2 regions of the Micromonospora sp. DT231 genome follow, and region 2 is predicted to be linked to the other one. Evidence: riboswitches for the same ligand, from Rfam matches in the RefSeq annotation. Region 2 holds a riboswitch; the other holds the start of a gene.
What was found. A riboswitch is a leader RNA that binds a small molecule or an ion and turns the genes downstream of it on or off. The one in region 2 is predicted to bind thiamine pyrophosphate.

Region 1: another riboswitch for thiamine pyrophosphate. It lies ahead of ACPXBU_RS33350 (ECF transporter S component); the one in region 2 lies ahead of thiE (thiamine phosphate synthase).

What each region holds. Positions count from the first base shown of each region.
Region 1 covers NZ_JBNCNO010000020.1:98,339-105,680, forward strand. Annotated here, with positions in the region: gene ACPXBU_RS33345 (ABC transporter ATP-binding protein) at 1-651, opposite strand, end outside; gene ACPXBU_RS33350 (ECF transporter S component) at 745-1,338, opposite strand; TPP riboswitch at 1,414-1,518, opposite strand; gene ACPXBU_RS33355 (alpha/beta fold hydrolase) at 1,625-2,455, shown strand; gene ACPXBU_RS33360 (aminoglycoside N(3)-acetyltransferase) at 2,485-3,294, shown strand; gene ACPXBU_RS33365 (sugar isomerase domain-containing protein) at 3,291-4,040, shown strand; gene ACPXBU_RS33370 (DUF6328 family protein) at 4,249-4,752, shown strand; gene ACPXBU_RS33375 (acyl-CoA dehydrogenase family protein) at 4,855-6,861, shown strand; gene ACPXBU_RS33380 (hypothetical protein) at 6,934-7,101, opposite strand; gene ACPXBU_RS33385 (hypothetical protein) at 7,277-7,342, opposite strand, start outside.
Region 2 covers NZ_JBNCNO010000006.1:433,471-440,812, forward strand. Annotated here, with positions in the region: gene thiO (glycine oxidase ThiO) at 1-1,052, opposite strand, end outside; gene thiE (thiamine phosphate synthase) at 1,046-1,672, opposite strand; TPP riboswitch at 1,667-1,776, opposite strand; gene ACPXBU_RS18985 (ThuA domain-containing protein) at 2,088-7,342, shown strand, end outside.

The DNA of each region.
Region 1 (7,342 bases), on a different contig from region 2:
GCGGACCCCGCCGCCCGGTTCCAGGACGACGACCCGGTCGACCAGCGGCAGCGCCTCGGCGACCCGGTGCTCGACCAGGATCAGCGTGGTGTCGGCGTCCAGCGCGCCGGCCACCGCCTCGCGGACCAGGTCGGCCCCGGCCGGATCGAGGTTCGCGGTCGGCTCGTCGAGCAACAGCAACTCGGGACGCAGCGCCAGCGCGCCCGCCAGGGCGAGGCGTTGCTGCTCGCCGCCGGAGAGCGCGGCGGTGGGGCGGTCCCGGGGGTACGGGAAGCCGACGCGGTGCAGCGCCTCGTCCACCCGGGGCCAGATCTCGTCGGTAGGTGTCCCGCGGTTCTCCAGCCCGAACGCGACGTCGTCGCCGCAGCGCGCCATCACCAGTTGGGTTTCCGGATCCTGGAAGACGATGCCGACGCGTTCCCGCCCCTTGCGCGGGTCGAGCCCGTCGATCTCGACGGTGCCCTCCTGCTCGCCGGAGTCCTCCGGCAGCAACCCCGCCAGCGCGCTGAGCAGGGTGCTCTTACCGGCCCCGGAGGGCCCGAGCAGCAGAACCCGTTCCCCCGCCTCAACCCGCAGGTCGACCCCGCGCACCGCCCAGGCGCGCCGCCCCGCGTGCCGCCATCCGAACCCCCGCAGCAACACCCCGCCCACCACACACCCCCTTTCCGGCCCGGCTCCACCCTGCTCGGTCGATCACGAGGTGGACGGTGGTTCTCACCTCATGACCGACGCGAGTGGGCGGGGTTAGATCAGGGCGCGTTCGCGGCCTGCCGGGAAGCGGTCCAGGACGCCGGTGTTGGCCAGGGCCTTCGTCAGCAGCCAGCCGCCAACGCCGGCGATCGCGGTGGCGCTGACGATGGTGATCAGCGCGTACGGGATGCGGTAGTCGGCGAGCGCGTAGGCGTCGTTCCAGACGAAGAAGTCGAACAGCGCGGCGCTGAGACCGGTGAGCGCGCCGGCCAGTATCGCGGTCGGCAGCCGGTACGACCGGTACCGGAACGCGGCGAACGCCAGCTCGGCGCCGATGCCCTGCACGATGCCCTGTGGGATCACCGTGCCGGCCCACTGGCTGCCCAGCAGCGCGGACAGGACCGCGGCCACCGTCTCGCAGTAGAGCGCGGCGCCGGGCTTGCGGATGACCAGACCGCCGATCACGGCCGGCATCAGCCACACGCCGTAGAGCAGCGCCTGCGCCGGCGGGAAGAAGGCGAACGCACCCTCGGTGGCGCTCCAGACCAGGCCCCAGGCCCAGAAGATGACGCCGAAGGCGACCGCGATCACCGAGGCGACCACGATGTCGATGGTGCGCCAACGACCGGTGTCGGTGGTGGATGTCATGTGTTACTCCCAGTTCTGCGTGCGAACCAGGAGAAGACGCACGCCGCGCGTCCGGTGGCACCGGACGGCGGCGCGGCTGGAGGTCGACCGAACTCCCTGCGCTGGCATTACCCAGATCAGGTTCGAGGGTCTGCGGGCGTGCCCGCACTCTCAGCGCTGTGCGCTCCCCTGTCGGATGTGAAGTTGTCTCGTCGACGCTAACACCGACCAGGGGTGCCGGCCCAGCAGGGCGTCCGCCCATCTCGGCGTTCACCCCGCCGCACGCCGGCTGGGTAGGCTGACGATCATGCGGGTCGACGCGCGAGGTCTCACGTTCGAGGTAACCGCCGGTGGTCCGTCGGACGGCGTACCCGTCCTGCTGCTGCACGGCTTCCCACAGCACAGCGGCGAGTGGGACGACGTGGTGCCCGCGCTGCACGCGGCCGGGCTGCGCACGTACGCGCTCGACCAGCGCGGCTACTCGCCCGGCGCGCGGCCGACGGCGGTGGCCGACTACCGGATCCCCGAGCTGGTCGCCGACGTGGTGGCGGTGCTCGACGCCCTGGGGTTGGACGCCGTGCACCTGGTCGGCCACGACTGGGGCGCGATCGTGGCCTGGGCGGTCGCCGCCGGGCACCCCGACCGGGTCCGCACGCTGACCGCCGTGTCCGTGCCGCATCCGGCCGCCATGGCGCACGCCCTGGCCAACGACGGCCAGCAGAAGGCCCGCTCGTCGTACATCACCTTGTTCCGTAAGCCGGGCACGGCGGAGCGGGTGCTGCTGGCGTGGCACGCGACCGCGCTGCGCAAGATGCTCGGCGGGGCGGGCGACGGGCCCCGGGTGGACCGCTACGCGGCCCCGATGCGTGAGCCGGGGGCGCTCACCGCCGCCCTGAACTGGTACCGGGCGATGTCCCGCGCCGACCTGGCCGGTGTCGGCCCGGTCGCGGTGCCCACCACGTACGTCTGGAGTGACCGGGACGTCGCCATCGGCCGGACCGCCGCCGAGGCGTGCGCGGCGAACGTCACCGGGGCGTACCGCTTCGTGCGGTTGCCGGGTGTGAGTCACTGGATTCCGGACACCGCGCCGGGCCCGCTCGCCGAGGCGATCCTCGCTCGGGCCGGCGGGACGGCCTGAGCCGTGCGGGTCGGTCAGGGAGGGGCACCGTGACGACGAACACCAGCGGTCCGGGCACTCGACGTTCGATCGCGGCGCAACTGCGCCTGCTGGGCGTACGCCCCGGGGCCACGCTGTTGGTGCACGCCGCGCTGCGTCCGCTGGGGTTCGTCACCGGCGGACCGCACGCGGTGGTGCTTGCCCTGCGCGACGCGTTGGGCCCGGACGGCACGATCGTGGTGCCCACCCACACGCCGGACAACAGCGACCCCGCGGGGTGGCGCAACCCCCCGGTGCCGGCGGACTGGTGGCCGCTGATCCGTGCCGAGATGCCGGGCTTCGACCCGGCGGTCACTCCGAGCCGGTTCATGGGCGTGCTCGCCGAGACGGTTCGCGGCTGGCCCGGTGCCCTGCGCAGCGTGCATCCGCACGTGTCGTTCGCCGCGCTCGGGCCGGCCGCCGAGCAGGTGGTGGCCGGTCACGGCCTGGCCGACATGCTGGGTGAGGGCTCCCCGCTGGCCCGGCTCTACGACCTGGACGCCGACGTCCTCCTGCTCGGCGTGGACCACTCGGTGAGCACCTCGCTGCACCTGGCGGAATACCGCTGCTCGGGTTCACCCCGCGAGCGGGTCGGCGCCGCGGTGCGGACCGGCGACGGTGGTGGTCGGGAGTGGGTGTGGTGGCAGGACGTACGGCTCGACGCGGACGACTTCGACGCGCTGGGCACCGACCTGGAGGCCACCGGGTCGGTGCGCGCCGGACCGGTCGGCGCCGGGACCGGCAGGTTGATGCGGCAGCGGGCGGCTGTCGACTTCGCGGTCCGTTGGCTGGACCGCAACCGGACGACGGAGGAAGCATGACGGTGAGTGCCGAGGCCTACCTGGCCGTGGTGACCGAGACGATCGGCCGGGTGGCCGCCAGCCAGCGGGAGGCGGTGGGGCGGGCCGCGGACCTGATCGCCGACGCCGTCCGCGCCGACGGGGTGGTGCACGCGTTCGGCACCGGGCACTCCGAGGCTCTCGCCATGGAGATTGCCGGCCGGGCCGGAGGGCTGGTGCCGACGAACCGGATCGCGCTGCGTGACCTGGTGCTGCTCGGCGGTGAACCGGCCGAGCGGCTCGGTCCGCTGCTGGAGCGGGATCCGGCGGTCGCGCACCGGCTCTACGAGTTGGCGCCGGTGCGGTCCACCGACGTCTTCGTGCTGGCTTCGAACTCCGGGGTCAACGGCGCGATGGTGGAGTTCGCCACGCTTGTCAAGGCGCGCGGGCACGCGCTGGTGGCGATCACCTCCGCGCAGCACTCGGGCCGGATGACCTCCCGCCACCCGTCCGGGCGCACGTTGGCCGACCTCGCCGACGTCGTTCTCGACAACGGCGCTCCGTACGGTGACGCGACGCTGCCGCTGCCCGGCGGCGGCGCGGTCGGCGCGATCTCCTCGATCACCGCGGCGCTGCTGGCGCAGCAGGTGACGGTGGAGGTGGTGGCTCGGCTGCTGGCGGCGGGCGTGCGGCCGCCGGTCTACCTGTCGGCGAACATCCCGGACGGCGACGCGCACAACGCGGAGTTGGAGGCCCGGTACGCCGGCCGGATCCGACGCGGGTCCTGAGGCCGTCGCGGGGCGAACGCCTCACCGCACCTCCGCGGCCGACAGGCGTCGCCGGCCGTCCCCGGCGTCGACTCGGTCGGCCGGCGGCGTGTGAACCGCTGATGAACAACGAATGTCGTGAACCCGTTTCGCGCGCAGCCGGGTGGGGCATTGGCGTTGCTGCCGACGGCCGGGACCGTCGGCAGTAGCGTCGCACCGGAGGTAGCGCGTGTCCAAGGAGACCGAGAAGCAGCGTTGGCAGCGTAATTTCGCCGACCTGTTGCAGGAGTTGCGGGTCGCACAGACGGGCGTGCAGATCCTCTTCGCCTTCCTGCTCACCCTGCCGTTCAGCAACGGGTTCACCGAGACCACGGAGTTCCAGCGGGACGTCTACATCGTCGCGCTGCTCGCCGCGGCCGCCGCCACCGCGATGATCATCTCGCCGGTGGCGTTCCACCGGGCGCTGTTCCGCCAGGGGCGCAAGCCGGAGCTGGTGCGCTTCGCGCACCGGATGGCCACCGGCGGTCTCGCCTTCATGCTCATCGCGATGGTCAGCGCGGTGCTGCTGATCACCGACTTCGTGCTGGACCGGCCGATCGCCTTCGTGCTCAGCGCGCTGACCGGGCTCTGGTTCCTGACGTTCTGGGCAGCCCTGCCGTTCGCCCGCCGCAACTGGGGTGACGACGACATCGACGACGAGGACGACGACCCGGACGAGATCGCCGGACGCTGATCGAGCAGTTCGCCACGAAAACTACCCCTGGGTAACACCCGGGAGTAACGTGACGGTAGTCGCACACGCCGAGCAGCCGCACCGAGGTTCGAGGGGGCAGCCGTGACCACGACACAGGACGGTCGACCAGCACCGGACGGCCCGGATTCCGCGACCACCCCGCAGACCGCCGGGGCCGCCGCACCGCTGTCGGCGGAGGCCGGACAGGTCTCGGAGAAGGAGGCCCGGCGGGTCGCCGAGGCCGCCCGCGAGTCCGCCTGGGACCGGCCCAGCTTCGGCAAGGAGTTGTTCCTCGGCCGCCTCCGCCTCGACCTGATCGACCCGTGGCCCGAATCCGATCCGGACGACGTGGCCCGCGCCGAGGAGTTCCTCGGTCGGTTCCGCGCCTTCCTCAGCTCCGAGGTGGACGGCGCGGCCATCGAACGCGACGCGTCCATTCCGGACTCGGTCTTCCACGGCCTGGCCGACCTCGGCGCGTTCGGCATGAAGATCGACCGGAGGTACGGCGGGCTCGGGCTGAGCAACCTGCACTACTGCCGGGCGCTGATGCTTGCCGGCTCGGTCAGCCCGGCCATCGGCGCGCTGCTCTCCGCACACCAGTCGATCGGGGTGCCGCAGCCGCTGAAGATGTTCGGCACCGCCGAGCAGAAGCAGCGCTTCCTGCCCCGGCTCGCCGCCGGCGAGGTGTCCGCGTTCCTGCTCACCGAACCGGACGTCGGCTCCGACCCGGCCCGGCTGGCCACCGTCGCCGAGCCGACCGAGGACGGCACCGGCTACCGGCTCAACGGGGTGAAACTCTGGGCCACGAACGGCATCGTGGCCACCCTGCTCGTGGTGATGGCCCGGGTGCCCGCCACTGAGGGGCGCCGGGGTGGGATCACCGCGTTCGTGGTGGACGGGGACAGCGCCGGCATCACCGTCGAGCGGCGCAACGAGTTCGTCGGTCTGCGCGGCCTGGAAAACAGCCTCACCCGGTTCCACGACGTGTTCGTGCCCGCCGAGAACGTCATCGGCGGCGAGGGCAAGGGGCTGAAGATCGCCCTGACCACGCTGAACACCGGCCGCCTGTCGCTCCCGGCGATGTGCGTGGGCGCCGGCAAGTGGGCGCTGAACGTGGCCCGGGGCTGGGCCGCCGACCGGGTCCAGTGGGGCCGGCCGGTGGGCGAGCACGAGGCGGTCGCGCAGAAGCTCTCCTTCATCGCCGCCACCACGTACGGCATGGAGACCATGCTCGACCTGTGCTGCCTGCTCGCCGACGACGACCGCAACGACATCCGGATCGAGGCCGCGCTGGTCAAGCTCTACGCCAGCGAGATGGCCTGGAAGATCGCCGACGACCTGGTCCAGATCCGGGGCGGGCGCGGCTACGAGACGGCCGACTCGCTGGCCGCCCGTGGCGAACGCCCCGCCAACGTCGAGCAGGTGCTCCGTGACCTGCGCATCAACCGGATCTTCGAGGGCTCCACCGAGATCATGCACCTGCTGATCGCGCGGGAGGCGGTCGACGCCCACCTGTCGGTGGCCGGCGACATCATCGACCCGGACGCGGGGCTGGGCCGCAAGGCACGCGCCGGCGCCCGAGCCGGCGCCTTCTACGCGAAGTGGCTGCCCACCCTGGCTGTGGGTCGGGGGCAGAGCCCGTCGGCGTACGCCGAGTTCGGGCCGCTCGCCGCGCACCTGCGCCAGGTGGAGCGCTCGTCGCGCAAGCTGGCCCGGTCGACGTTCTACGCGATGTCCCGCTGGCAGGGAAAGATGGAACGTAAGCAGGCGTTCCTCGGCCGCGTGGTGGACATCGGCGCCGAGTTGTTCGCGATGTCCGCGGTCTGTGTCCGGGCACAATCCGAGCGGGACAGCCGCCCGGAAAATGTCGAGCTGGCCGACCTGTTCTGCCGGCAGGCGCGGGTGCGGGTGGACGCCCTGTTCTCGGCCCTCTGGGACAACACCGACTCGGTCGACACCGCCGCCGCGAAGCGGATCCTCGCGGGCCGCTACGCGGGCCTGGAGGAGGGCGTGATCACGCCGTCCGACGAGCTGCCCTGGGTGGCCGGCTGGTCGCCCGGCCCGTCCACCGCCGAGGACGTCCGCCGCCGCATCCCACCGAAGCCGTGAGCCGCGTCGCCGCGCTGGCCCGCGGCCTGGTCGCGTCGCGGCGCTGGCTCGCGGCCTCGTCCACGGCGCGGGTCAGCGGGAGACCGCCCAGGCCAGCACCGCCGCCAGGATCAGACCGTTGAGCGCCGCCAGACCGAGGTACGCCGCGGGCGGGATCTTCTTGCCCCGGCGGACGAAGGACACCAGGACAGCGGCGTAGCCGAGCAGCAGGACGGCGATGACGAGCAGGAAGTAGAACACCCGAAGACCTTAACGGTCCCCGCCCCGCAGACCGCGACGGCGCGGTGGTCGGCACCGCCGTTGCGTTGACCAGGTGATGAAAAGTAGGTCCCGGTGCTGCTTCTGACCTACTTTTTCTCACCTGATCACGGCACGAGCGGTGTTCGCCAGCACGAGCGGGGGCGTCGCGTCGGCGTCAGCGGGCCCGGCCGCGCAGGCCGAGCTGGCGTAGCTCCAGCGCGGCCAGCGCGTCGACTGTCTG
Region 2 (7,342 bases):
CACACCAGGTCGGCGATCAGGTCGGCGGTGACCGGGGTGAGCACGATGCCGTGCCGGTGGTGACCGGTGGCGGCCAGCACGTCCGGTCGGTCGGGCAGCGGCCCGAGGATGGGCGCGTTGTCCGGGGTTCCGGGGCGCAGCCCGGCGACCGCCTCGACCAGGTCGTACTCGGCCAGCTCGGGCAGCAGGTCGACGCCGGCGCGGAGCAGACGTTGCACGGCGCCGGCGGTGACGGTGGTGTCCGAGCGTTCCTCGACAGTCGCGCCGAGCACGACCTCGCCGTCGGGTCGGGGCACCAGGTAGACGGGTTCGCCGTCGGCGTACCCCCGGATCACGTGCCGGAAGCCCGGCGCGACGCCGCCGGGCGCGCGGAGCCGGAGGATCTGGCCCTTCACCGGCCGCACGGGCAGGCCGGTGAGCGCGGCGGCCCCGCAGCCCGTGGCGACCACGGTGATTCGTGCGTCCACGTCGGACAGGTCGGCGACCGCCTGCGGCACCAGCATCGCGCCGGCCCGCCGCGCGGCCGTGCGCAGCGCCGGCACCAGCAGTCGGGGGTCGACCTGGTGGTCGGTGGGCGCGAGCGCGCCGCCGCGCACCCGCGGGGCGAGCGCCGGCTCGCGGTCGCGCAGCTCGCTGGGGCGCAGTGGGGTCACCGGCAGACCCAACCCCTGCTGGTACGCCCAGAGCCGACGCGCCTCGGCCAGGTCGTCGGCGGTCAACCCGACCAGCAGGGTGCCCTCGGTCCGGTAGCCGATGTCGGCGCCTGCCGCTTCGGCCAGCTCGTCGGCGAACGTGGGCCAGCGGGCGGCGGACGCCAGCAGCAGCTCGGTCAGCCGGTGCTCACCGAAGTACGCCTCGGCGACCGGGGCGAGCATGCCGGCGGCCACCGCCGACGCCCCCGAGCCGGGCGCCGGATCGTGCACCACCACCCGCAGCCCACGGGCGGCGCAGCGCCAGGCGATCGCCAGCCCGATCGGCCCCGCCCCGACCACCGCCACGTCCGGCCGGGCCCGGTCGTCCGACGACGCCGACTCCGACCGGCCGGTCAGCACGTCAGGGCCTCGATCAGCGTGGCGGTCGCCCGAGCCGGATCGGCGGCGGCGGACACCGCCCCGACCACCGCCACCCCGTACGCCCCGGCGGCCCGCAGCTCCGGCACCCGGGCCGCGGTCACGCCACCGATCGCGATGACCGGCACGTCGACGGCGTCGGCCACGGCGCGGACCCCGGCCGGCCCGATCGGGTCCGGCAGGCCGGACTTGGTGCTGGTCGGGTGGCAGGGGCCGACGCCCAGGTAGTCGGCTCCCGCCGCGACGGCCTCGTTCGCTGTCTCCGGTGCGCGGGCGGTTGCTCCCAGCACGCCGGTGGGGCCGAGCACCCGACGGGCGGCGGCGACCGGGAGGTCGTGCGCTCCGATGTGCCCGCCGGCCGCGCCCACCGCAAGCGCCACGTGCAGCCGGTCGTTGACCAGGCAGGTCGCGTCGTACGACACGCAGAGCGCCAACACCCGCCGGGCCAGGTCGTACGCCTCGCGGTCGGTGGCGGAGTCCTCGACCCGGACCTGCACCACCAGGTCGGCGCGGGCCACCGCGAGGGCGGCCCGGACCACGGTGAGCGGGTCCCGACCGGGTCGGGTGTCGGTGATCAGATGCAGTCGCCCCAGGGACGGCACGGCAACTCTCCTCCCTGCGCCGGCATTATCCGGATCAGGTTCGACGGTCGGGGGCTGTCAGCCCCCCTCTCAGCCCGGTACACCGGGCTCCCGTGGGTTACTTGCGTGTCACCGTACGACAGATCCGTCGGTCTGCCAAGGCGAGGTTCGGCGGCGGCCGGCGGGTCGGAACGCACCGTATCGAGCTAGATCTGTGGGGTGGTTCCTGCGGTCCTGTTCGGAATGTCGCCTGCCGTTGCAGAACCGTTACCCGCCCGCATCTTGCCGGACATCGAGCCAGTCGAATTAATTTGTTTAGCGATTCGACAAAATGTCGGTGGGGGCACCTTGGCAGGGTGTGACCACCGGCTCCATCAGGGACGGCCTTCGGCGAGCCGACTCCCGCGATCTCCGTCACTACGACACAGGAGGCGGCGTGTCCCGTTCTCGTCGTGCCCGCGTACCAATCACCGCAACCCTCATCTCCCTGGCCCTCGCCTCGACGACCCTGTTCAGCACGCCCGCGCAGGCAGCGCCGGCCGCCGCACAGGTCCCCCCACGGGAGGCAGCGGCCGGAACCCCGGTCACCCAGGTGGCGCCGAAGGCGCCCCAGAAGGCCGCCGACGATCCCTTCTCGGTCCTGGTCTTCTCCAAGACCGCCGGCTTCCGGCACGACTCCATCCCCACCGGTGTCGCCGCCATCCAACAGCTCGGCGCCACAAACGGTTTCACCGTGGACACCTCCGAGGACGGCGCCGCGTTCAGCGACGCCAACCTCGCGAAGTACAAGGCCGTGATCTGGCTCTCCACCACCGGTGACGTCCTCAACGCCGAGCAGCAGGCGGCGTTCGAGCGCTACGTGAAGGCCGGCGGCGGTTACGTCGGCATCCACGCCGCGTCGGACACCGAGTACAGCTGGGCCTGGTACGGCGACCTGGTCGGCGCGTACTTCGCCAACCACCCGCAGAACCAGCAGGCCACGGTCAAGGTGGAAGACCACGCCCACCCGTCCACCGCCGAACTGCCGGACCGCTGGTCCCGGTTCGACGAGTGGTACAACTTCCAGACCAACCCGCGGCCGGACGTGCACGTGCTGGCCAGCCTGGACGAGAAGAGCTACACCCCGGGCGCGGGCGCGATGGGCGCCGACCACCCGACCTCCTGGTGTCAGGACTTCGACGGCGGTCGCTCCTGGTACACCGGCGGTGGGCACACCCGGGAGTCGTACGCCGAGCCCGAGTTCCTGTCCCACCTGCTCGGCGGCATCCGGACCGCGGCCGGTGTCCAGGACGCCGACTGCGGCGCCACGAAGACCTCGAACTTCGAGAAGGTCTCCCTGGACAGCAACACCAGCAACCCGATGGAGCTCGACATCGCCCCCGACGGGCGGGTCTTCTACATCGAGCGCGACGGCCGGGTGCAGATCATCAAGCCGGACACCGGCAACACCGTCACCGCCGTCGACCTGGACGTCTTCACCGGCAACGAGGACGGTCTGATCGGCATCCGGCTCGACCCGGACTTCGCCACGAACAAGTGGGTGTATCTCTACTACGCCCCGAACGACAACGTCACGCGCAACCTGCTGTCCCGGTTCACGGTGACCGGCGACACCATCGACCTGGCCAGCGAGAAGCAGGTCCTGCGGGTCGACACGCAGCGCAACACCTGCTGCCACGCGGGTGGCAGCATGACGTTCGACAGCGCCGGCAACCTCTACCTGGCCACCGGTGACAACACCAACCCGTTCGAGTCGAACGCGTACGCGCCGCTCGACGAGCGGCCGGGCCGCCAGGACTACGACTCGCAGCGCACGTCGGCGAACACCAACGACCTGCGCGGCAAGGTGATCCGGATCCACCCGGAGGACGACGGGACGTACACCGTTCCGACGGGCAACCTCTTCGCTCCGGGCACCGAGAAGACCCGTCCCGAGATCTACGCGATGGGCTTCCGCAACCCGTTCCGGATCGGCACCGACCCGAAGACCGACACGCTGTACGTCGGCGACTACGGGCCGGACGCCAACGCGAACAACCCGGACCGGGGCCCCCGCGGTCTGGTCGAGTGGAACATCGTGACCCCCGGCAACTACGGCTGGCCGTACTGCACGGGGACGAACGAGGCCTACAACGACTACACGTTCCCGTCCGGCCCGAGCGGCGCGAAGTTCGACTGCGCCGCGCCGGTGAACAACTCGCCGAACAACACCGGCCTGACCAACCTCCCCCCTGTCGTCCCGGCCACCGTCGACTACGGCTACGCCGGTGACGCGCGGTACCCGGAGATCGGTGGCGGTGGCGCGCCGATGGGCGGCCCCGCCTACCGGTACGACCCCAACCTCAACTCCACCCGCAAGTGGCCGGCGTACTACGACGGCAAGGCGCTGCTCGGCGAGTGGAACCAGAACAAGATGTACACGATGCAGGTGACCGCCGACGGCAAGTCGCTTGTGGACATCAACCAGTTGCTCACCGGGATGAGCATGATCCGGCCGATGGACTTCGAGTTCGGCCCGGACGGCGCGCTGTACCTGATCGAGTGGGGCAGCGGCTTCGGCGGCAACAACGACAACTCCGGCATCTACCGGATCGACTACACCGCCGGTGACCGCGCGCCGATCGCGGCGGCGTCCGCCAACCCCACCTCGGGTCCGGCACCGCTGGCTGTCACCTTCTCCAGCGCCGGCTCCCGGGACCCGGACGGTGGCGCGCTCACCTACGCCTGGGCCTTCGGCGACGGGCAGACCTCCACCGAGGCGAACCCGACGCACACCTACGCGACGGCGGGCAACTACACCGCCCAGCTCACCGTGACCAACCCGAAGGGCCGTACCGCGGTGGCCAACGTGCCGGTCACCGTGGGCAACACCGCACCGACGGTGACGATCGAGTTCCCGCCGGACGGTGGCTTCTTCAACTGGGGCGACCAGGTCAAGTACACGATCAAGGTGACCGACCCCGAGGACGGGGAGATCGACTGCGCCAAGGTGAACCTCCAGGTGCTGCTCGGTCACGACGAGCACGCCCACCCGCTGGAGCAGCACACCGGCTGCACCGGCACCGTCCAGACGTCGCTCGCCTCCGGGCACGGCGCCGAGGCGAACGTCTTCGCGGTCTTCGAGGCCACCTACACCGACGAGGGTGGTGCCGGCGGCGCCGGTGCGCTCACCGGTCGGCAGATCGAGATCCTGCAGCCCAAGCAGAAGCAGGCCGAGTACTTCACCGCCACCGGGCGGACGCCGGTGAGCACCGGCGGCGGAGACGCCGGCGTGCAGCGTGAGGCCGGGGCCGACACCGCGGGTGGCGGCCAGAGCATCGCGTTCATCGAGGACGGTGACTGGTGGTCGGTCGCTCCGGCGGACCTGACCAACATCACCGAGATCCGGTTCCGGGCCGCCTCGGCCGCCGCAGGCGGTCGGATCGAGGTCCACGCGGGTGCTGTCGACGGACCGGTGGTCGCCACGGCAGTCGTGCCGTCGACCGGTGCGTGGCAGACGTACACGGACGTGAGCGCGCCGGTCACCGGTGCCGCGAGCGGCTCGCTGTTCTTCGTGGCCCGCGACCCGAACGGCGGAACGGGTTCGCTGTTCAACGTCAACTGGATGGACTTCGTCGGCCGCGGTGTCACCGAGAACGCGCCGCCGGCGGTCAGTGCCTCGGCCACCCCGGCCACCGGCACCGCGCCGGTCACCGTCGCCTTCGACGGCACGGCCACCGACGCCGAGGGCAACACCCCGCTGACGTACGCCTGGGACTTCGGTGACGGCGGCTCGGCGACCACCCTGGACGCCAGCCACACCTACACCAACCCGGGCACCTTCACGGCCACCCTCACGGTGACCGACAGCTTGGGCGCCAAGGCGTACGCCACGGTGCCGGTGCGGGTGGACGCTCCGGACACGTCCTGCTTCGGGGCGCGCTCGGACGACTTCAACGGCAACAGCCTCGACAAGGCCCGCTGGACCAGCGTGATCCGGGAGAACCAGCTCTACTCGCAGAGTGGCGGCGCGCTGCGGCTGCCCACCGGCGTGGGTGACCTCTACGGGGCTCGCAACGACGCCACGAACCTGGTGCTCCAGGCGGCGCCGACCGGCGCCTGGGAGATGACCACGAAGGTCACCCTCCCGGTGACGGCCAACTACCAGCAGGCCGGCCTGCTGGTGTACGGCGACGACGACAACTACGCCAAGGTCGACCTGCTGTACAACGGCAGCCGGCGGGTGGAGTTCATCCGGGAGACGGCCGCCACGCCGCGCAACGAGGCCGCCGACGCCACCAACGCACCGGCGGGTGACACCGTGTACCTGCGGATCACCAGCGACGGGACGAACCTGACCGCGTCCGCCTCGGGCGACGGGCAGACCTTCACCCCGGTCGGCCGTTCGGCCGCGCTCGCCGGCATCACCAACCCGCGGATCGGCGTCTTCGCCCTCAACGGAGGCACCGAGGCGCCTGTTGTCGACGCCGCGTTCGACTCGTTCCAGGTCACGCCGGACGCTCCGGCCGGCCCGGTCGACCCGTCGGACGAGTTCACCGGCAGCTCGCTGGACAAGTGCCGGTGGGACGCCATCACGCGGGAGGACCCGGCCGGTTACCGGGTCGCCGATGGCGCGCTGCGGATCGACGTGCCCAACGGTGACATCTACGGCACCGACAACACCGGGCCGAAGAACTTCATCCTCCAGACCGCGCCGTCCGGCGACTGGACCCTGGAGACGAAGGTCGACGGCAGCCTGCTGAACGAGCAGTACCAGCAGGCCGGTCTGCTCGTGCAGGCGGACGACGACAACTACGTGAAGTTCGACTTCATCGCGGACAACCAGGCCGGCCAGGCGGTGACGCGGCGGATCGAGTTCCGCAGCGAGATCGCCGGGGTGGTGCAGAACCCGCAGCCCGAGGCCACCAGCCTGACCTCGGCGGTGTGGCACCTGCGGCTGGCCCGCACGGGCAACACGTTCACCGCGTCGTACTCGGCGGACGGGACGACCTGGACCGCGTTGGAGGCACTTACCAACAGCGCGGTCGGGGCCACCCCGAAGGTCGGGCTGTTCACCCTCGGCGCCAACCAGACGGCGTCGAAGACCGCCTCGTTCGACTACTTCCGGCTCAGCACGGAGGTGGCCGACGAGACCGCGCCGGTCACCACCGCGGCGGTTTCCGGCACCCCGACCGACGGGTGGTACACCGGGCCGGTGACGGTCACGCTCACCGGCGCCGACGAGGCTGGCGGTAGCGGTCTCGCCGGTACGGAGTACCAGCTGGACGGGGCGACCGCCTGGACGGCGTACACCGCACCCGTGGCCATCAGCGGTGACGGCGAGCACACGCTGCGGTTCCGCTCGACCGACAAGGCCGGCAACGTGGAGGAGACGAAGACCGTCTCCGCCAAGATCGACGCCACCGCGCCGGTGACCACTGCGACGTTCGCTCCGGCGAACGACGCCGGCTGGCACAACGGGACGATCCCGGTCGTGCTGACCTCGACCGACGCCGGTTCCGGCGTGAAGACGGTGGAGTGGTCGCTGGACGGTGGCACCTGGACGCCGTACACGACTCCGGTCGAGGTGACCGGTGACGGGCAGCACGAGCTGCTGTTCCGCTCGACCGACAAGGCGGGCAACGCCGAGACGCTCAAGTCGGCAGTGCTGCGCATCGACGGCACCAAGCCGACGCTGCTGGTGTCCGGGAT